One region of the Stenotrophomonas sp. GL_101 genome, then DNA from elsewhere that is predicted to be linked to it. Evidence: predicted binding sites of a transcription regulator. Region 1 holds the regulator's gene; each other region holds the start of a gene.
The links. Region 1 encodes FliA, which starts transcription of late flagellar genes. Its sites were predicted from a motif close to TAAAGTTTNNCNNNCNNNGGCCGATAA; they were not measured.
Positions count from the first base shown of each region.

Region 2: a site for FliA is predicted at 4,795-4,821, ahead of AC3IR9_RS15205 (HDOD domain-containing protein). Genes of this name have one in related genera too.
Region 3: a site for FliA is predicted at 1,637-1,663, ahead of AC3IR9_RS19340 (GGDEF domain-containing protein). Genes of this name have one in related genera too.

Region 1 covers NZ_CM174432.1:2,061,987-2,069,364, forward strand. The annotation lists gene AC3IR9_RS09220 (chemotaxis protein CheW) at 1-226, opposite strand, end outside; gene AC3IR9_RS09225 (ParA family protein) at 223-1,005, opposite strand; gene motD (flagellar motor protein MotD) at 1,011-2,000, opposite strand; gene AC3IR9_RS09235 (flagellar motor protein) at 2,002-2,742, opposite strand; gene AC3IR9_RS09240 (chemotaxis protein CheA) at 2,786-4,597, opposite strand; gene AC3IR9_RS09245 (protein phosphatase CheZ) at 4,602-5,216, opposite strand; gene cheY (chemotaxis response regulator CheY) at 5,216-5,608, opposite strand; gene AC3IR9_RS09255 (RNA polymerase sigma factor FliA) at 5,625-6,371, opposite strand; gene AC3IR9_RS09260 (MinD/ParA family ATP-binding protein) at 6,368-7,255, opposite strand; gene flhF (flagellar biosynthesis GTPase FlhF) at 7,242-7,378, opposite strand, start outside.
Region 2 covers NZ_CM174432.1:3,423,776-3,431,153, reverse strand. The annotation lists gene AC3IR9_RS15220 (thiolase family protein) at 1-380, opposite strand, end outside; gene AC3IR9_RS15215 (S8 family serine peptidase) at 552-3,404, shown strand; gene AC3IR9_RS15210 (Glu/Leu/Phe/Val dehydrogenase dimerization domain-containing protein) at 3,496-4,593, opposite strand; gene AC3IR9_RS15205 (HDOD domain-containing protein) at 4,918-6,027, shown strand; gene AC3IR9_RS15200 (phospholipase D family protein) at 6,099-7,378, opposite strand, start outside.
Region 3 covers NZ_CM174432.1:4,387,553-4,394,930, forward strand. The annotation lists gene AC3IR9_RS19330 (dihydrolipoamide acetyltransferase family protein) at 1-887, shown strand, start outside; gene AC3IR9_RS19335 (NAD(P)H-binding protein) at 950-1,585, opposite strand; gene AC3IR9_RS19340 (GGDEF domain-containing protein) at 1,718-3,280, shown strand; gene AC3IR9_RS19345 (RNA polymerase sigma factor) at 3,335-3,847, shown strand; gene AC3IR9_RS19350 (hypothetical protein) at 3,858-4,517, shown strand; gene AC3IR9_RS19355 (DUF808 domain-containing protein) at 4,581-5,522, opposite strand; gene AC3IR9_RS19360 (ABC1 kinase family protein) at 5,705-7,345, shown strand.

The DNA of each region.
Region 1 (7,378 bases):
CGTTGTCGTGCAGTACCTCGTCGGGCAGGTCGTCCCAACCGGGGCGCGCGTCGCTGGCGGCTACCACCGGGCCGAGCGCCGGGTCGTTCATCAGTTCATCGAGCAGGTCGAGGTTGCCGGGCGAGCCGGCAGCGGTGGGGGTATCGAACGTGTCCGGTTCAACCCGTGCCACCGCGTCGCCGAGCAGCTGCTCCAGGTAGTCGTCGAGCACGCCGATGGCGTTCATGCCGCGCGCTCCATCTGCAGCGCGTCGTCGGCGAGGATCCACTCCAGTGCGCGCCGGTAGGCGGCCAGGCCACGGCCGGGGTACTCCTCCGACTGCGAGGGCACGGTCAGGCTGGCGGCGTTGCAGATGCGCGTGTCCACCGGGATCGCGTCTTCCCAGACACGCAGGCCGTGCTTGTCCTGCATCTGCTTGACGGTTTCGTTACCGGCGCGGGTGCGGCGGTCGAACAGGGTCGGCAGGATCGACATCGGCAAGTCGCGGCGGCGCGAGCGCTCGACCATCTCTCCGGTGCGGACCATGCCGTCCAGCCCGTGCAGGGCCAATGGCTCGGCCTGGGTCGGGATGATCAGGCGGTCGGCAGCGGCCAACGCGTTGATCATCAACAGGCCCAGCGTGGGTGCGCAGTCGAGCAGGATGTAATCGTGCTGGCCTCGATGGCGTGCCAGTGCATTCTGCAAGGCCAGGCCAAGGCCAGGCTGGTTGGCGCTGCGGCGCTCCAGGGTGGCCAGGGCGGCCTGCGCGCAGATGTAGTCCAGGCCGGGGATGTTGCTGGGGCGGCTGAGCGTGGACAACTCGGCCGGTGGTGCGCCAAACAGTTCCAGCACGCCCGGCGGCGGCGGGTCCAGCGGCACGCCGAAGGCGCGGGTGAGCGAGGAGTGCGGATCGAGGTCGATCAGCAGCACGCGGTGGCCCAGCGAGGCCAGGCCGCGGCCGAGGGCCAGGCTGGTGGTGGTCTTGCCCACGCCGCCCTTCTGGTTGGCGATTGCCCAGATGCGCATTGGATTCACTCCTTCATTGCGGGGGAAACGGCGGCGCCAATGCGGCTGCCGGCCGGCACCGGTGGCAACTGCACCGGGGCGATGGGGGTAACGGTAGGGGTCTTGGGCCGTGCGGCCGGATCGGACTCGGCGGTCAGCTGCGGGCCGATCGGGTCCACGCCCTGGGCGGTATCGGCCAGGATGATCACCATCACCCGCCGGTTGCGGTTGCGGCCTTCGGCGCTGGCGTTGTCTTCGCGCGGGCGGAACTGGCCATAGCCGACCATCGCCAGCCGCGACGGCTGCAGGCCCTGGTCGGCGAACAGATGCACCACGCTGGCTGCGCGCCCGGCCGAGAGTTCCCAGTTGGAGGGAAACAGCGCGGTGGCAATGGGCACGTTGTCGGTATGGCCTTCCACGCGTACGCCGTTGGGCGCGTCGTGCAGTACCTGGGCCAGCTTGGACAGGGTGTCGCGCGCATGCACGTCCAGCGAAGCCGAGCCGGTGACGAACAGGATGTCGCTGTTGATCTCCACTTCGATCCACAGCTCGGTGCGGCGCACGGTGATCATGCCGCGCTCGATCAGCGGGGCGAGGGTGGCGGTGAGGCGGTCGGCAATGGTGTTGAGCTGGCGCTCGGCGCGCTGCAGCTGTTCCTGGTTGCGTACCGACACCGGCATGCGCATCTGCGAGGCCATCGCCGGCAGCAGGGTGGGGTCGTTGGAGGGGGCCGGTGCGGCCGGGCCGACACGGTTGCCGGCCTTGATCACCGACGGGCTGTCCCAGCCGCCGCCCTGCACCTGCTGGTTGCCCACCTGCACCGGGTTGATGGTGCGCGGCGCGCCACCGAAGGCGGTGGTGAGTGCGTCGGCCATGACCCGGTACTTGCCCTCGTTGAGCGAGGAAATGGCGTACATCACCACGAAGAAGGCCAGCAGCAGCGTCATCAGGTCGGCGTAGGGAATCGCCCAGGCCTCGTGGTTGGCATGCTCTTCGTGGTGCCTGCGACGGGCCATGTCAGTGCAGGAACCCGGACAGGTTGGTTTCGATGTTGCGCGGGTTCTCGCCCTGGGCGATCGAAATCAGGCCTTCGATGATCATCTCGCGGTCGCGGCTGTTGTGGTGGATCACGCTCTTGAGCTTGGCCGAGACCGGCAGGAACAGCAGGTTGGCCGAGGCGATGCCGTAGATGGTGGCGGTGAACGCGGCAGCGATGCCGTGGCCGAGCTTGCTCGGGTCGGCCAGGTTCTTCATCACCGCGATCAGCCCGAGCACCGCGCCGATGATGCCCAGGGTGGGGGCGTAGATGCCCATGCCCTCGAACACCTTGGACGCGGCCAGGTCCCGGTGCTCCTGGCTGCCCAGTTCGATTTCCATCATGTGCCGGATGGTTTCCGGCTCCACGCCGTCCACCAGCAGCTGCAGGCCCTTGCGCAGGAACGGGTCGCTCTGCGCGTCCACCTGTGCTTCCAGGCCCAGCAGGCCCTGGCGGCGCGCGATGTTGCTCCATTCGACGATCTGCTTGATCAGCGCGTGGCGGTCGCTGCTGGGCGGCAGGATCACCCAGCGCACGATCTTGAAGGCGTGCTTGAACACCGCCGGGGAGGTGTGCAGCAGGATCGAGGCGATGGTGCCGACGATGACGATCACGAATGCGGCCGGCGACCACAGCGACGCCAGGCCGGCCCCCTTGAGGATGCTGCCGCCGACCAGCGAGGCCAGGGCGAGGAAAAGTCCAATGAGGCTGAGTCTGTCCATGGGTCCGTTATCGGCTTGCGTGAAGGGGACTTGAGAGGCTGCGTCAGCGCAGGCCGTCCACGTCCAGGATCAGTGACATCCGGCCATCGCCGATCAGGGTTGCCCCGGCGTAGCCGCGCAGGCCGCGCAGGGCCTTGGGCAGCGGCTTGATCACCACTTCCTCGCGGCCCCGCACCTGGTCCACCACCAGCCCGAAGCGGGCTTCGCCGGCCTGCAGCACCACGATGGTGAGCAGCGGCGAGGGGGCCGGGTCGACCGCCAGCCAGTGGCGCAGGTCCACCAGCGGCAGGGTGTGCGACTTGCGGTCGAGCACGGCGCGGCCATCGAACCAGCCCAGCGAGGTGTTGGGGGCGTGCAGCACCTCCATCACCCGCGCCAGCGGCAACGCATAGACGTCTTCGCCGGCCTGCACCAGCAGGGTCGGCAGGATCGCCAGGGTCAGCGGCACGCGGATCATGAAGCGGCTGCCGCGGCCCAGCTCGGACTGGATCTGGATCTGGCCGCTGAGCTCGCGGATGCGCGACTGCACCACGTCCATGCCGACGCCACGGCCGGAAATGTCGGTCACTTCCTGCTTGGTCGAGAAGCCCGGCAGGAACACCAGGTGCAGGCATTCCTCACTGGTCAGGCGCGCGGCCGCTTCCGGATCGATCAGGCCCTTTTCGCGGGCCTTCTGCCGCAGGCGCTCCGGGTCGATGCCGGCGCCGTCATCCTGCACTTCGATGCTGACGTAGTCGCCTTCCTGCTGCGCCGACAGGCGCACATGGCCGCTGCGTGGCTTGCCCTGCGCTTCGCGCAGTTCCGGGGTTTCCACGCCATGGTCGATCGCGTTGCGCACCAGGTGCACCAGCGGATCGGCAAGTGCTTCGACCAGGTTGCGGTCCAGCTCGGTTTCCGCGCCGACCAGCTCCAGCTCCACTTCTTTGTTCAGGTTGCGGGCGACGTCGCGGGCCACCTTCGGGAAACGCGAGAACACCTTGCCCACCGGCTGCATGCGGGTGCGCATCACCGCCGACTGCAGGCGGGCGGTGGCGATGTCCAGGGTGGACACGGCACGGTCGAGTTCTTCGTCGTGCAGGCGCGCGCGCAGGGTCTTGAGCCGATTGCGCGACAGCACCAGTTCGCCGATCAGGTTGACGATCGCATCCAGGCGCTTGGTGTCCACGCGCACGGTATGTTCGGCTTCGGCGACCGGCTTGTTGGCCGCCGGCCGGGGCGCAACGGAGGGTGCACGCGCCACCGGCGCGGCCACGGCGGCCACGGCCGTGGTGCCCGGTGCGGCGCCGCCATGCAGCTGGTCCAGCAGCGCTTCAAATTCGTCTTCGCCGATCAGACCGTCATCGGTCTTTTGGGGGGGCGTCACGGCCGTGGGCGCGGCGCCGCCGTGCAACTGGTCCAGCAACGCTTCAAACTCGTCGTCGGTGATCAGCTCGCCGCCGGCCGGCGGGGTCGCAGCGACCGCGGCCGGGCTGGCCGGACCATTGACGTCGAACTGGGCGATCAGCGATGGCGGCGCATAGCCGGGCTCGGTGCCGGCCGACACCGAATCGAGCATCGACTGCAGGTAATCCAGGGATTGCTGGGCCGCATCGAAGTGATGCGCCTGCAACGTGGCCTTGCCCGAGCGTGCCATGCCCAGGGTTTCCTCGGCGGCGTGGCACAGCTCGACCATCGCCTGGATGCCCAGGAAGCCGGCACCGCCCTTGAGCGTGTGGAAACCGCGGAACACCGCGTTGAGCTGGTCGGCGTCCTGGGGCGACTGCTCCAGCGACACCAGCTGTTCGCCGAGGCGATCCAGGATTTCCTGGGCCTCGAGGATGAAGTCGGCCGCAATATCGTCTGGAACAGCACTCATGGTCTTACAACCCCAAATCGGAAAGCAGGTCGTCAGCGTCGACCTGTGATACCTGGTGGCGATCCAGGCCGGTCACGGCCGGGCCGGCCAGGCCGTTGTCGCGTTTGTGCGCGGCGTCTTCCTGCGGTGGCAGGCCGAGCGCGCCGAAACCCTCGTGCACGCGGCGCACGATCCCCACCACGCGGCGGATGATCTGGCCGGTGAGATCCTGGTAGCTCTGGGTGAGCGCGATCTCGGTGAGGTTGTGGCGGATCCGGTCCAGCTGCTGGTCCTGGTCGGCGGTGAGCCCGTTGGCGCGTACCTGCTCGGTCAGCGCCCGGCATTCTTCGGCCAGGTCCAGGGTGCGGTGGGTGGCCTGTTCGGTCATCGCCACCACGTGGTCCAGGCGCGCGCAGGCATCGTCCAGCTCGCCCGCTTCGCTGGGCAGGCTGGGCAGTTCGCCCAGCGCCTGGCCCAGTTCGCGGGCCAGCCGGTTGAGCCCGGCCATCATCGGCTGGGTGCGCAGGGCCGCCAGTGCGTCGATCTGCTGACGCCAGCCGGCTTCGTCACCGCTTTCCAGCGCTGCCAGCGCGTCCTGCAGGCGCTGCACCAGCGCGGATTTGTCGCTGAGGGTATCCATCAGGCGCTTGCTGCCAGTCGTTCGAAAATCTTGCCCAGTTTTTCTTCCAGGGTCTGCGCGGTGAACGGCTTGATGATGTAGCCGTTGACGCCGGACTGGGCCGCTTCGATGATCTGTTCGCGCTTGGCTTCGGCGGTGACCATCAGCACCGGCAGGGTCTTGAGCCTGGGGTCGACGCGGATCGCCTTGAGCAGGTCGATGCCGGTCATCACCGGCATGTTCCAGTCAGTCACCACGAAATCGAATGGCTGGCTCTGCAACATCGACAACGCGGCATGCCCGTCCTCGGCTTCGGCGGTGTTGGTGAAGCCCAGATCGCCCAGCAGGTTCTTGACAATACGACGCATGGTCGAGAAGTCGTCGACGATCAGGATACGCATGTTCTTGTTCAAAGCACTTTCCTCGGTATCAATGGTTCTCGAGGCCGGCATCGGCCGCCTCGAAGATCTTCAATCGGCCACGCAGGCGCAGGACGGCCTGGCCATGGATCTGGCACACGCGCGACTCGCTCACGCCGAGCACGGCGCCGATCTCTTTCAGGTTCAGTTCCTGCTCGTAGTACAGCGACAGCACCAACTGTTCGCGTTCGGGCAGCAGGCCGATCGCATGGCCCAGTTCACGGCCGAACTCACCGCGCTCCAGTACCTGCTGCGGGGTAGGCCCGCCCTGGGCGACGGTGTCCAGTTCGCCCTGGTCTTCAATCCGCGATTCCAGGCTCAGTACCTGGCCGCGTGCGGCGTCTTCCATCAGGCGCAGGTAGTCCGGCAGCGGCATGTCCATCGCCGCGGCTACTTCGGTGGCGCTGGCGGCGCGGCCGGTGCTCTGCTCGAGCCGGCGGATGGTGGAGGCGGCATCGCGGGCGCGGCGGTGCACCGAGCGTGGTACCCAGTCGCCGCGACGGATCTCGTCGATCATCGAGCCGCGGATGCGGATCGAGGCATAGGTTTCAAACGACGCGCCCTGGTCGGCGTCGTAGCTGCGCGAGGCTTCGATCAGCCCCATCATGCCGGCCTGGATCAGGTCATCGACCTCGACACTGGCCGGCAGTCGCGCGGCCAGGTGGTGGGCGATGCGCCGGACCAGGTCCGAATGCTGGGCGATGCATTCGTTGGCGGCAACGCGCTGCACTTCTTTGTATCGGGCGGCGCCTTTCATACGGTCACCCCACGTTGCTTGAGGATGCGTTCGAGGAAGAACTCCACCCCGCCACGCGGTTCGGTCGGGGCCTGCCAGCGCGCGGTGCGGCGGGCGATCTCGGTGATCGCCAGTGCGGCCGGGCTGGACGGATAGGCCTTCACCACCGGCTGCTGGCGCTGCACCGACAGGCGCAGCCAGTCGTCCTGCGGGACGCAGCCGAGGTAGTTGAGCGAGACATCGGCGAGGAACTTCTCGCAGACCCGGGTCAGCTTTTCGTACAGCACGCGGCCTTCGTTGGGGTCGCGGACCATGTTGGCCACGACCTGGATGCGGTCCACGCCACGCTCGCGCGAGAGCACCTTGATCAGCGCGTAGGCGTCGGTGATCGAGGCCGGCTCATCGCAGACCACCACCACGGTGTCCTGTGCGGCCTGGCAGAAGGTCAGCACGCCATCGGTGATGCCCGCGGCGGTATCGACCACCATGAAATCCAGCTCGCGCTCCAGTTCGGAGAACACGTTGACCAGACCGATGTGTTCGGCCGGCTGCAGTTCGGCCATGTGCCGGCGACCGGAGGCGGCCGGGACCACCAGTACGCCGCCCGGGCCTTCCAGGATCACTTCTTCCAGGGTGCAGCGCCCGGCGACGAGGTCGGCCAGGGTGACCTTGGGCTGCAGGCCCAGGATCACGTCGATGTTGGCCAGGCCGAGGTCGGCGTCCAGCAGCAGCGTGCGTTTGCCCATGTCGGCGAGCGCGACGGCCAGGTTGGCCGACACGTTCGTTTTGCCCACGCCGCCCTTGCCGCCGGTCACCGCGATGGTGCGCACAGGGCCCAGCGGCTGGCTGCGGGTGGCAGACAACGGGAAGGTCTTGGTCAACTTGGCGTACTCACGCGACGGCATGGTTCAACTCCGGGTTGCAGGGCATATCGGCCGCGCGGCGCAAATCTTCAAGGCGAAGTACAAGATTGGCGGCGCTGGCCCGGTGCAGGTCTTCAGGAACGTCCTGGCCATCGGTGACCCAGG
Region 2 (7,378 bases), 1.4 Mb from region 1:
TTGGGCAGCATGTGCGGGGCGTTGGACATCGACTCCATGCCGCCGGCGACGACGATGCTGGCCGAACCGGCCTTGATCAGGTCGTGGCCGAGCATGATCGCCTTCATTCCCGAGCCGCACACCTTGTTCAGCGTGGTGGCGCCGGTGGACAGCGGCAGCCCGGCGGCGATCGCGGCCTGGCGGGCCGGCGCCTGGCCGAGGTTGGCCGGCAGCACGCAGCCCATGATCACTTCGGAAACATCCGCAGCCGGTACCCCCGATTGCTGCAGCGCCGCGGCGATGGCAGTGGCACCGAGGGTGGGGGTGGGCACGCCGGTGAACTGGCCCAGGAAGGAGCCGATGGCGGTGCGTTTGGCGGCGACGATGACGATGTTGGACATGGCAATCTCGTTGGTGCGTGAGCGATATACGAAATAGGAACACGGTCATTGGAAGCTGACGCGTTTCCCGGCAGACTGCGTGGGGTGGCCCAGTATGGTCGAGATTGATCGCCGGTGTTCACCGGGAAGGCAGGATGCCGGCAGTGATTCCATTCACGTTGGGGAGCAGGGATGAAGCAGACAGCACATAGCAGGACGGTCCTGGCCGGTGCATTGGCGATGGTATTGAGCGCTTGCGGCGGCGGCGGGGGCGGGGGCAACGTGCGGGTGGATCCGCCGCCGACCACCCCACCGCCACCGCCGGTGACGCCGCCGCCCACCACCACGCCCACGCAGCCGGCCTTCGACGCCCATCTGACCATCACCCAGGCCGCAGCCGCGCGCAGCGCCAACCTGGACGGGACCGGCGTGCGCATCGGCATCGTCGATTCGGGCGTGATGCGCAATCATCCAACGTTGGCCGGGCGGGTGCTGGCCAATTACAGCTACGTCAATCCGGCGGTCAACAACCTCAACGTGGATGATGTGGTCGGCCACGGCACCGCCGTGGCCGAGCTGGCCGCCGGCCAAGCGGTCGGGGCCTGGCCGGGAGGCATCGCGCCCGGCGCGCAGATCGTCTCGGCGCGCATCATCGCCGACAAGTCGCCCACCGATGATGGCAGCGGCAATGGCAACGAAGTGACTGGCGCGCTGGGCATGGCCGACGTGCATCAGGATCTGATCGCGCAGGGCGTGAAGATCATGAACAACTCCTGGGGTGGCCTGTACTGGACCAACACCGGCGCAACGGCGCCGATCGCCCAGGAGTACCGCCCGTTCATCATCAGCAACAATGGCCTGGTGGTGTTCGCCACCGGCAACGAAAGCAAGCCCAATCCCTCCAGCATGGCCGCGCTGCCCAGCCAGCCCGGTGCGGGCGGCAGCCTGCCGGCGGCCGACCTGGAGCGCGGCTGGCTGAGCGTGACCGCCGTGGACTCGAGCGATCCCGGCAAGCTGGCGTCCTATGCCAATGCCTGTGGCGTGGCCGCGCGCTACTGCCTGGCCGCGCCGGGCGCGGCGGTATATGTCGACCCGTCCTACAGCAGCGGTACGCCGGGCTATCTGTGGAACTACGGCACCTCGTTCGCGGCGCCACTGGTCTCCGGCGCCGCGGCCCTGGTGTGGCAGAAGTATCCCTATTTCAGCAATGACCTGGTCCGGCAGACGCTGCTCGGCACCGCCACCGACCTGGGTGCGCCCGGGGTGGACGCCACCTTCGGTTACGGGCTGCTCAACATCGCCAAGGCCATCAACGGCCCGGGTCGGTTCGACTGGGGCATCACCACCGTCAACATCACCCAGACCGGGCTCAACTCGGTCTGGAGCAACGCCATCGCCGGCAGCGGCGGGTTGACCAAGCAAGGGGTGGGCGCGCTTGGATTGTCCGCTGCCAATACCTATACCGGGGACACCCGGATCGAACGCGGCACGCTGGTCCTGCACGACGGGGCATCGATCACCTCCAACGTGGTGGTGGTGCAGCAGGCGGCCAATCCGAACCTGGCCGCGCTGCAGTTCCTGACCGGCACTACGCGGGTCAAGGGCAACGTCGACAACGGCGGCACCGTGATCGTGCGCGATGCCAACATGAGCGCCACCATCGAAGGCAATTACCTGCATCGTGACGGGGCCCAGTTGATGATTGCGCTCGGTGCCACTGCACTGAACGTCACCGGCACGGCAACGCTGCAGGGCGGCACCGTCAACGTCAACAGCGTGATCAGCGGCTATGTGCCGCAGAACGGCCGCACCCAGGGCGTGCTGCATGCCGACGGTGGCATTACCGGCCAGTTCGCCGGGGTGTCCAACAGCCTGCCGACCGGCTCGCTGCTCGAGGCCACGCTGACCCATGCGGCAAATGATGTCACCCTCACCACCGACCGCGTCAACGTGGTCGCGGCCTCGTCGGCGGCCGGGCTGCGGGCCGCGTCGCTGGGCGCGGCGGCACGGGTTGAATCGGCGTTCGAAGTGCTGGATGCAGGTACCGACAACGTACAGGCCGGGTTTGCCGATGCGGCCGGCGATCTGCAGCGCGTACAGGGCGCAGGCGCATTGCAGGCCAGCCTGGACAGCCTGTCGGGCAAGGCCCATGTGCTGGCCTCCAGCATGACCTTCGACAGCATCGACATGCAGCGTCGCGCCTTGTCCTCACGCTTCGATCAGGTGCAGGCCGCACCGCGGCTGCGCGGTGCCTGGCAGAGCCCGCTGGGCGAGGTCGGCCAAGGCAGCTTCGCCGGGAGTGCCGGCGACACCCGTGGCTGGATGATGGGGCAGGACCTCGCGCTGGGCAGCCACGGCATGATGGGCGTGGCCTTCGGTGAAACCCGCAGCAACAGCAGCCGCGCGTGGGGCGGCGAACGTGGACACGACCGCCAGTCGCAGGCGCAGCTGTACGCCGGCTGGAGCCTGGGCCGTGGTTACGCACTGGGCCAGCTCGGTACGGGGCAGTTCACCCGCGAAATCGATCGTCAGCTGCTGCTGGGCGCAGCGCAGTACGGGGTCAACGCCCGCTACGGTGGCAGCTTCAGCACCGCCAGCGTGGAGTCGGGGTATCGCCTGGGCAGCGCTTCGGCATCGCTCACGCCTTACCTGGGCGCCGAGTACGCCCGGGTGGCCAATGACGGCTTCAGCGAACAGGGCGGGATGGGCTTCGGCCTGCGCGTGCGGGACAGCGTGGCAACGCGCAGCCAGGCGCTGGCCGGCGTGCGCGGCGAGCGTCGCTGGGGAAGCTGGTCGCTGCGCGGCTATGCCGAGTGGCAGCAGTTGCTGTCCCGTTCGGGGCTGAGCCCGGACGCCAGTTTCGTCGCGGTCGACAGCTGGGCACCGCTGGCGGGCCTGCAGCCGGCACGCTCGGGCGGGCTGGTCGGGGTGTCGGTGGAGTCGTGGTTGAACGGCACGACGCGGGTGTCGTTCGGCTATGACCAGCGCTTCGGGCCGCGTGGCGACCTGAGCCAGTTCGCGCTGCGTTACGCGGCCGCGTTCTGAGCACGCGGCGGCCGGCCCGGGTGGCCGGCTGAAATGAAGAAGGGCGCGATCCTGTCGCGCCCTTCTTTTTTACTGCCGGGAACGGCGGCGGTCAGTTGCCGCGCAGGGTGCCCAGGCGCGGCGTGGCGCGGCCCAGCGGCATCTTCAACTTGCCGATCGCATGGATGCGTGTTTCGGCGATCTGGTCGGCCGCGCGTTGGGGGGCGACGCCGTCTTTTTCGGACAGCGCGAAGATCCTGCCGAGGTTGTGGTAGATGCTGCGGATCAGGCGCATCGCGCGCTCGCGGTTGTAGCCGTCGATCTCCAGCGATACGTTCATCACGCCGCCTGCGTTGACCGCGTAATCGGGTGCATAGAGGATGCCGCGTGCCTGCAGCTCGTCACCCACCTCCAGGCTGGAGAGCTGGTTGTTGGCGGTGCCACAGACAATTTTGCACTTCAGGCGCGGCAGGGTCTGCGGATTGATCGCGCCTTCCAGCGCGCACGGCGCGAACACGTCGGCGTTGACGTTGTAGATGTCATCGGGCTTGACCGCTTCGGCACCGTACTCGGTGACCGCGCGGTCGACCCGGGTGCTGTCCAGGTCGGTGACGAACAGCTTGGCGCCGCGGTCGCGCAGCAGCTTCACCAGTTCCATGCCGATGTGGCCCAGGCCCTGCACGGCGATGCTGGCCTTGCCCACTTCCTCGTGCCCCAGCTTGTGCTGCATCGAGGCCATCAGCGCCTGCAGCGCGCCATAGGCGGTGAACGGTGCCGGATCGCCCGAGCCGCCATGGACCTGGTGCACGCCGGTGACGTACTCGCTTTCCAGGTAGATGTTTTCCATGTCGTTGACATCGGTGCCCACGTCTTCGGCGGTGATGTAACGGCCGCCCAGCGAATCGACGTAGCGGCCAAACGCGCGGAACAGCACTTCGCTCTTGTCCTGCCTGGGGTCGCCGATGATCACCGCCTTGCCGCCGCCTACGTTCAACCCGGCCAGGGCGTTCTTGTAGGTCATGGTGCGGCTCAGGCGCAGTGCGTCGGCCAGGGCCTCGTCGGTACTGGCGTAGGGGCGCATGCGCACGCCGCCCAGGGCCGGGCCCAGGGTGGTGTTGTGGATGGCGATGATCGCCCTCAGGCCGGCATCGCGGTTGTGGCAGAACACCACTTGTTCGTGACCGGAGGTTTCGAGGGTTTCAAATAACATGGCGACTCCGATGGTGCGAACGGTGGCGAACAGCGGCGAACGAACCAGCAAAAGGTGGGTTGTAAAACAAAAAAAGCGACGTTGTCGGATCGGGTGACGGGTCGCGCGGCGCCATTCTAGTGCATTCCGCCGGAGGGTGTTGTCAGGGTTCTGCCCGATCGCATCGGCCATTCCGGTTGCCGGCGAGGAAGCGGCGGCCATTAAAGTTGCTGAAGATGGCGCCGATGCCGTGGCAACGGTGCGCGGTACCGGCAATGCCAGGACGGACGACGTGGGTGCAGGGGCGACAACACAAGGGCGATGCCGGCCAGGACGGCGGCGCTGATGGCGGTGATCTTGATGGTGGCAGCGGGGCTGCTGGGCGTCGGCGTGGCGGGGCTGGGCATTGCCGCCTGGCGCGGCGGCCGTGCGCCGCCGCCGGATGCCGGCAGGATGCGCCGGCGCGAACCGGCGCTGGCCGCATCGGGGCGCGCCTTGCCGGGCGCAGAGGGCCTGGCCGCCGAGGTGTTGCAGTCTGGCCTGCATGCCGTGGCGCTGGCGTCGAGCGGCGACGGGCGGGACGTGCAGGACCTCGCGCGCGACACCACCCTGCGGGAGGCGGTGGAGGCCGCGCTGGAGCGGCGCGACTGGTCGGCCCGGCACCTGCCGCGCCGGCCGCAGCTGCTGCCGCAGCTGATCCAGACCGTCAATGACAGCGATGCGTCGGCCCGCGCGATGGCCGCCATCATCGGCCAGGACCCGGTGTTGACCGGCAACCTGCTGCGGATCGCCAACAGCCCGGTGTACCGGCTGCAGGCCAAACCCGTGGATACCCTGCAGCGCGCCGTGACGCTGGTGGGGACCGAAGGCATCCGCCAGATCATCAGTGCGGTGCTGGTGCAGCCGGTGATGCAGCTGCACTGCGATGCCTTTCCGCGGTTTGGCACGGTGATCTGGGAGCACGCCCTGCTGGCCTCACGCGCGGCCGCCGACCACGCGCGCCTGGTGACCCAGGAAGACGCATTCGCCGCACAGTGGCTGGGCTTGACCCAGGGCCTGGGCGCGGCGCTGGTGATGCGGCACCTGCTGGATGCCACGGCCGAGCACCCGGGCGCGGTGCCGTCGCGGGCCTTGGCCACCGAGTTGCTGGATGCGTGGACGCTGCCGGTGGCAAGCCGCATTGCGGCGGCATGGGAGTTGCCGCCGCCGGTGCATGAGGCCCTGGCGCGCGGAGGGGAGCACGCCCAGGCCGGGTTGTCGGCGAGCCTGCGCTTTGCGCGGGCTGCCGCGGCCGCCAGTTTGCTGTGCCGGCATGGACGGATCAGCCAGGCCCAGGCGCTGGCCCTGCTGGAACAACAGCACGCTACGCCCGCGCACGCCCTGCAGTGGATCTGGCGGCGCCTGCACGGGCGCGCGGTGGAGACCCTGGACGCCGACGAGCCGGTCGAGGCCTAGTCCGGTCGCCTGCGCTGCCAACGGTGTCCAGGCGGCGCGGTGCTGGGCCGGGTGAACGATGCGGCGCCGGGTTACAGCTGCGATTCCAACGGCAGCCAGCTGATCGCCCGCGCGCTGGCGCGCAGCCAGAACGAGGTGTCTGGTTCGTGGTCGAGCAGGTGCGGGGGCTGCGCGTCGCGGTCCAGCCAGCGCACCTGGCCCTGTGCATCCAGGGTGACCCAGTAACTCTGCGTCGGATCGGCCAGCCGCAGGTACTCTGCGCGCAGCTGCGCGGCCAGCACCGGGTCGTTGAACAGCACGCCCATCTCGGTATTGAGGTAGGCCGAGCGCGGGTCCAGGTTGAATGAGCCGACAAAGCCGCGTGCGTCGTCCAGCACGAACGCCTTGGTATGCAGGCTGGCGCCGCTGCTGCCGAACAGGCCGCCGGCATCGCCCTGGCCACGTGATTTCAGTTCGTACAGGTGGACACCCCCGCGCAGCAGGGGGGCGCGGTAGTGCATGTAGCCGCTGTGCACGGCGGCCACGTCGTTGGCGGCCAGCGAGTTGGTCACCACCGCGACCATCGCGCCGCGCTGGACCAGCGCCACCATGCCCTCGGTGCCTTCGTCGCCGGGCACGAAGTACGGTGAAATCAACAGCGCCTTGTGCCGGGTCGCCTGCAGTTCGGCGACCAGCCGGGTGACCAGCCAGCTGGCCGGGTCGTCGCGGCGGTGCTTCATTGCCGGGTCGGAAACAATCTCGACATCGCCGCTCCAGTGCAGGTCGACCGCCTCACGGTAGTACGCCCCGGCCGACGGCGATTGCTGCACACGCTGCAGGTAGGGCTGTGCCGCATCCCGGGTGGCTTCGTGTTCGGACTCGCGTACCAGCAGGCGCAGCTGCGCGGGCGTGTGGAAAGCCAGTGCCGAAATCGGCACTGCCGTCGGGCTGTTCCAGAAGTCGTCGAAAATGCGGTTGGCCTGGGTCACGGCCTTGCCGGCGACCAGCAGGTCCAGGTCGCGGAAATTCACGTCCGGGCGCGCGCTGAAGTACTCCTCGCCAATGTTGCGCCCGCCGACGATGGCCACCTGTCCGTCGGCGATCCATGCCTTGTTGTGCATGCGGTGGTTGATGCTGAAGAAGCGTTGCACCATCTCCACCAGCCGCCACACCCCGGCCCGGTTGCGGAACGGGTTGTACAGGCGGATCTCGATGTTGGGGTGCTGGTCGAGCGCCATCATCAAGGCATCCTTGTCGTGAGCGTTCATGTCATCGAGCAGGATGCGTACGCGCACGCCACGTTCGGCGGCTTGATTCAGCTCCCGCACCATCAGGTGGCCGATCAGGTCGTCGTGCCAGAGGTAGTACTGCA
Region 3 (7,378 bases), 2.3 Mb from region 1:
GCAAGCTGGGCGTGGACCTTACCCGCGTACGTGCCACCGGCACCGATGGCGCGGTGACCATGGCCGACGTCAAGCAGGCCGCCGCCGATGGCAGCGCCAGGCTCGGTGCGGCCCCCGCCCCGGTCCGCGCCGCCGTCGCCGCACCCGCTGCGGTGGCCGCTGCCGCACCGATACGCCAGGACGACGCGCGCACCGCGGTGTCGGCCGCTGGCCGCCCGATGCGTACCCAGCCGCCGGGCGTGGTCGCCAAGGGCCAGCCGGAACCGCTCAAGGGCGTGCGCCGCAACATGGCGCGGGTGATGGCCGACGCGCACAGCAAGGTCGTGCCGACCACGCTGAACGACGATGCCGACATCCACGCCTGGGCACCGGGCAATGATGTCACCGCGCGCCTGGTGCGCTCGATCGTTGTCGCCTGCCAGAAGGTGCCGGCGCTCAATGCCTGGTTCGACGGCGATGCATTGACCCGCACGCTGCACGCGCAGGTGGACATCGGCATCGCCGTGGACACCGACGACGGTCTGTTCGTGCCTGCGCTGCGCAATGCCGACATGCTCGATGCACGCGGCATCCGTGAAGGCGTCAACCGCCTGCGCGAACAGGTGGAATCGCGCGCGATCGCCGCCTCCGAGCTGAGTGGTTACACCATCTCGCTGTCCAACTTCGGCATGTTCGCCGGCCGCTACGCGACCCCGGTGGTGGTGCCACCGTGCGTGGCCATCGTCGGTGCCGGCCGTGCCCGCCACCAGATGACCCCGGTGATGGGCGGCGTGGAAGCGCACAAGGTGGTCCCGCTGTCGGTGACCTTCGACCACCGCGCCGCGACGGGCGGTGAGGCGGCGCGTTTCCTGCGCGCGATGATGGATGACCTGGCATTGGCCAGCTGATCCGGTAGTGCCGGCCGCTGGCCGGCTCCTCCGGATGCCGTGCAGCCGACCAACGGTCGGCTCTACGCCGTCAGCTGCGCCGCGCCCACGATGTGGACGCCCGGCCTTGGTGCCAATGCCGCGTCCACCATCGCCGCGGCGATGTTCTGCGCCGGGTTGATCCGCCAGGCCTTGGGCAACACCGGCCCCAACGCGCCCAGCACCAGGCTGCCCAGGTGTTCGCCGGTACGCCGTTCGCTGCGCTCGCCGCCGATCAGCCCCGGGCGGACCAGCGTCAGCGAGGGATACCCAAGGCCGCGCAGGTCCTGCTCCAGCCGGCCCTTGACCTGGTTGTAGAAGATCCGCGAGTCCGCATCGGCGCCCATCGCCGAATTCAACACGAAAGCGTGCGCGCCGTGGGCCTGGGCCAGGGTAGCCACCTGCAACGGGTAGTCGTGGTCGATCCGTGCGAAATTCTCACGGCTGCCGGCCTGCTTGAGGGTGCTGCCGAGCGCGCAGATCACCGCGTCCACTGCCCACCAGCCAGCGTCCACCGGCAGCCGGTCGAAGTCCACCACCGGGTTGAGCAGGGCCGGATCGGCCAGCGCCAGCGGCCGCCGGGCCGGGGCAACCACCGCATCGCAGCGGGGGTCGTCCAGCAATTGGTGCAGCACATGGCCGCCGACCAATCCGGTCGCCCCTATCAGCATCACTTTCATCGCACGCTCCTGCCCTCAACCTGACTACCATCGTGCCATGGCCCGGCCGGTTCAAGCCGGCCCGGTCCGCGCCGATACTGTTCCAACCTCACCCGCCCCGGCAGCCTCGCCGGTCACCGCCAAGGATGCCGCATGACCGATTCGCACGATGCTCCTCCCAGCGCCGGCACCGCCATGGGCCGGTTGCTGGCGCGGCGGCAGGCAAGCAGCGTGGTGATCGACGAGGCCAGCAGCACCGCGCCGGGCCCCAAGGGCGGCGGCAGCGCGATGCTGCAGCGCCTGTTTGCCGGCATCGACAGCCCCGAGCCGCTGCTCGCCGCCTTCGCCAACGGCATGTCCACCCTGCCCGGCGAACTGGGCGACATGGGCCTGCGCCTGCAGTCGGCGCAGCGCAGCGCCGACTGGTTCAGCTATGGCCGCGCCATGCGCCAGCTGATCGACAAGTACATCCGTACCATCGAACAGGAGAGCCCCGACGGCCAACCCGACAGCCTGCGCCTGCGCGAGCTGCTGCGGCACACCCTGGGGGTGACCGTGGCCAGCCTGCTGCAGAACATGCCGGACCTGAAGGACGCGCCGGCCGCCATTGCCAGCGAGCTGCGCCAGTGGCACCCCGGCCAGCCATTGCAGCCACTGGAAGTGCGCCTGCGCGAGCTGTCGCACCAGATCGGGGTGCGCAGCGACGGCTGGCAGGAGCAGCAGGAGTTGTTGCTGAGCTTGTTCGACCTGCTGCTGGACAACATCGGCGAGCTGCTCGACGACAGCAGCTGGCTGCACGGCCAGGTGCACGCCGTGCGCAACCTGATCGGCGGGCCGTTGGACCGCGACTCGGTCGAGCAGGCACGCGCCAACCTGCGCGAGGTGATCTACAAGCAGGGCCTGCTCAAGCAGGGCATCAGCGAATCCAAGACGGCGATGAAGCACCTGATGGGCGGCTTCATCGACAGCCTCGACGGCATGGCGGCCAGCACCGGCGAATACCACGACCGGATCAGCAGCTATGCCCTGGCCTTGAAGGAAGCGCGCAGCATCGCCGACCTCAACCAGCTGCTGCAGGACGTGCTGCAGGACACCAGCCGGGTACAGCAACAGGCATTGCAGGCGCGCGACCACCTGGGCAACGCGCGCCGCGAAGTGGAACAGGCCGAAGCGCGCATCGCCGAACTGGAGCAGGCGCTGCGTGATGTCTCCGGGCTGGTGCGTACCGACCCGCTGACCGGGGCGCTCAACCGCCGCGGCCTGGATGAACTGCTGGAGCGTGAGCTGGCCCGCGCCGGCCGCCATGGGCATCCACTGGCCCTGGCCTTGATCGACCTGGATGACTTCCACCAGACCAACGAGCAGCACGGGCATGCCGGCGGCGATGCGGTGCTGCGCCATCTGGTGACGGTGTGCCAGCTGCTGATGCGCAACACCGACGCGATCGCCCGCCTGGGCGGTGACGAATTCGTCCTGCTGCTGCCCGAAACCCCGGGCGCCGACAGCATGTCCACCCTGTTGCGCCTGCAGCGCTCGCTGGCCCAGCGCCCGCTGCAGCTGGACCAGCAACGGGTGCCGGTGCACTTCAGCGCCGGGGTGGCGCAATGGCGGCCGGGTGAAAATGCCGACGCCCTGCTGCGGCGCGCCGACGGGGCGCTGTATGCGGCCAAGCGGGTAGGCAAGAACCGCGTCCAGGTAGCCGACGCCCCCGCATGATCGTGGCGCCACTGTGATATCTGCCGCGTCGGTGCGAATCACCCGGGTATGCACATGAACGCGACTTCCCCCGACCCACGCACCCGCTTCTCCAGCCTGCTGGAGCAGCACCGGGGCATCGTGCTGAAGATCGCGCGGGGCTACTGCGCCCACCAGCAAGACCGGCTCGACCTGATCCAGGAAATCTGCGTGCAGGCCTGGGATGCGTTCGAGGGATTCGATCCGGCCCGTGCCCGCTTTTCCACCTGGCTGTACCGGATTGCCTTGAACGTCGCGATCTCCCAGCTGCGGCGGCAGCAGCTGCGCCAACGCCACCATGCCGCGCTGGACGAGGACGCCCTGCCGGTCGACGCCGCGGCGCCGGCCGAACAGCAGCATGCCCTGCAGCAGCTGGAGATGGCCATCCGCACGCTGCCCCCGCTGGACCGGGCGCTGATGCTGCTGCACCTGGACGACCACGACCATCGCCAGATCGCCGACATCCTCGGGATCAGCAGCGCCAACGTCTCCACCCGCCTGCATCGGCTGCGCCAGCAGCTGCGGGCACGCTTCAACCCCCTTCCCTGAGGCCATCGCCATGCACACCGACCCACTCAAGCAGTTGTGGAACCAGGCCAGCGACAGCAACGGCAGCGAAGAAGCTACCGCCATGGACGGGTGGCGCCGCCGCCGGCAGCATGCGGCGCACCGCCAGTTGTCGGCGTTCGGCGCGGTGCAGGGGGTGCAACTGCTGTTCTGGCTGGGGCTGGCGATCTACTGCGGCAGCATCTGGTGGGCACAGCCGCCGTTGGCGGTGATGCTCAGCGCGCTGGCCCTGCATGCCTACAGCGTGGCGGTGATCATCGCCAGCGTGGCACGGCTGCACCTGCGCCGGCAGCTGCAGCCGGACCAGCCGGTGCTGCAGCAATCGCAGCGATTGGCCGCGCTGCGCACCCAGACCGCCGTCGGCGAACTGCTGCTCGGGCTGCCGTGGTGCTGGTTGTGGCTGGCGCCGCCGGTGCTGCTGGCATGGCAGGTCTGGGGCATCGACCTGTCGATGTTCGCCGCACGCTGGCTGCTGATCTCACTGGTGGCCGGTATCGCCCTGATGACGGCCCTGCTCGTGCTGGCAAGGCGCTGGCAGCAGCGCGATCCGCACGCGCCCGGCCTGCAGCGGGCGATCGATGCCTTGTCCGGACGCCGGCTGGCGCGCGCGCGCGCCGAACTGGACGCGCTGCGTGAGTGGAACACCCGCTGACAAGGCCGCTGCCGTGCGGGGTGCAGCCCCCACGAGGATGCCGCAACACGCGCGGTGGAGCGCTTAGTGCGCGGTGTTGTTGCCGCGCAGCTTCTGGAATGCGGTCACCGCCGCCAGCACGATCGCCCCGGCAATCACGCCCACCACCGCATTGGCCAATGCTTCCACCAGCCATGACACACCGCCGGCCTTGGCCCCCAGCGCGATCACCAGGTGGTGCAGCACCGGTACGTTGTGCACCAGGATGCCGCCACCGACCAGGAACATCGCCGCGGTGCCGGCCACCGACAGGAACTTCATCAACCACGGCGCGGCAACCAGCAGGCCACGGCCGATCGCCGCCAGCGCCGCACCCTTGCGCGACAGGTACAGGCCGACGTCATCGAGTTTCACGATACCGGCCACCAGGCCGTACACGAATACCGTCATCGCCAGCGCGATCACCACCAGCGCAGTGACCTGGTTGAGGAACGGTGCAGCCGAGACCACGCCCAGCGACAGCACGATGATTTCAGCGGACAGGATGAAGTCGGTGCGCACCGCGCCTTTCACCTTGTCGTTTTCCCAGGCGACCATGTCCACTTTTTCATCGGCCAGCGCCTTGATGCGTTCGGCCTTGTGCTGCTCGTCCTCGTCCCTGGAATGCAGGAAGCCATGCGCCAGCTTTTCCACGCCTTCAAAACACAGGAACGCACCGCCGATCATCATCAACGGCACCACGATCGGCACCGGGTAACCCTTGCTGCGCAGCCACGCTTCCAGCGCGCTGATCGCCAGCGCGGCCGGCACCAGGATCGCCTTGTTGACCAGCGAGCCCTTGGCCACCGCCCACACCACCGGCAGTTCACGGTTGGCGTTGACCCCGGTCACCTGCTGCGCGTTCAGCGCCAGATCGTCGCCCAGCACGCCGGCGGTTTTCTTCGCGGCGACCTTGGTCAAGACCGACACGTCGTCCAGCAGCGCGGCGATATCGTCGAGTAGGGCAAACAGGCTGGCACCGGCCATGGCGATCCAAGTGAATCAAGGGGAAGTCTGGATTCTGACCGATCCGGGCCGGTTCGCGGTAGCGCCCCCGATGATTCACCGCTCCACCACCCGGCCCCGGCCACACTGGTGGCGATGACGTCCAGGAGCCCTGCTTGAACACCACGCCTGCCTCTCCCGGTTCTCCCTCGCTGGTCAAGGGCATGAACCGCCGCAGCCAGATCCTGCGCCTGCTGCTGCGCTACCGCAATTCCGGGGTGTTCTCGGGGATGAACCTGGATGCACGCGCGGTCCACGAGGTGCCCCCGGAGGGCAACCCGGAGCAGTTCGTCACCGACCTGGAGTCGCTGGGGCCCACTTTCGTCAAACTCGGGCAGATGCTCTCCACCCGCCCGGACATGGTGCCGGTGGAGTTCGCCACCGCGCTGGAGCGGATGCAGGAGAGCGTTGCCCCCATCCCGGTCGAGCGCATCCAGAACATCATCGAACAGGAACTGGGCGCCCCGGTGGGCAAACTGTTCGCCAGTTTCGACCCGGTGCCGCTGGGCTGCGCCTCGATCGCGCAGGTGCATCACGCCGTGCTCCACGATGGCCGCGAGGTCGCCGTCAAGGTACAGAAACCGGAAGTGGCCGCGCAGCTGCGCTCGGACCTGGAGGTGCTGCGCAGTTTCGCGCTCGCCGCTGACCACCTCACCCAGGTCGGTCGCCGGGTCCGCCTGCGCGACTGGCTCAACGAGTTCGCCAAGACCTTGATGCAGGAGCTGGACTACCAGGCCGAAGCGGAGAACCTGCAGCGCTTTGGCCAGCACCTGCGGCCGTTCAAGCTGTTGTGGGTGCCGCAGCCGATCTGGGACTACTGCAGCCACCGCGTGCTGACCATGGAAATGGCCAATGGCGTGCGTGTGGACATGATCCCCGACATCCGCCGCACCGAGCAGCCGATGCAGCCGTTGGCCGCCGCGCTGATCCGGGGCTACATCGACCAGATCTTCGTGCATGGTGAAATCCACGCCGATCCGCATCCAGGCAACCTGCGCGTCACCCCGGACCACCGCCTGGCGATCTTCGACCTGGGCATGGTCGCGCACATGCCACCGCGCCTGCGCGAGCGCCTGCTCAAGCTGCTGTTCGCCGCCGTGGATGGCCGCGGTGAAGAAGTGGCCGACGAGATCATCGGCATCAGCACGCGGCTGGAGTCATTCGATGAGGAGCGCTACCTGCGCGAGACCGGGCAGATGATCGCCCGCTACGCGGCCAACAGCAGCTTCTCCGAAGGCCGCGTCGTGCTGGACCTGGTTCGCATCGCCACCGCCAGCGGACTCCGTACCCCGCCCGAGTTGAGCCTGCTCGGCAAGGCCCTGCTCAACCTGGAAACGGTGTGCCGGCTGCTGTCGCCGGAACTGGATACGCGCCGCATCGTCGAGCGCCAGCTGCAGCATGTGATGCGCGCGCGGCTGAAAAAATCGCTGTCGGCCGCCAACCTCGCCAGCGAGGCGATGGAAGTGCAGCAGCTGCTGCGCGAAGGCCCGCGCAAGCTGTCGGACATCCTCGCCCTGCTCGCCGAGAACCGCCTGCAGATGAAGGTGACCGGGCTGGAAGAGTCGCGCCTGATGGAGAACCTGCAGAAGATCGCCAACCGCGTGTCTGCCGGCATCGTCACCGCGGCGTTGATTCTCGCCGCGGCGATGATGATGAAGGTCGACACCGGCTGGCATCTGTTCGGCTACCCGGCCATCGCCATGTCGCTGATGCTCATCGGTGTAGTGCTGGGCCTGGGCATCATCCTCAGTGCGTTGATCTTCGACAGGCGCGCGCGCTCCAAGGAAGAACGCGGGCACCGTTGAAGCGCGGCAGCACGGCGTAACGTCGATGATGGT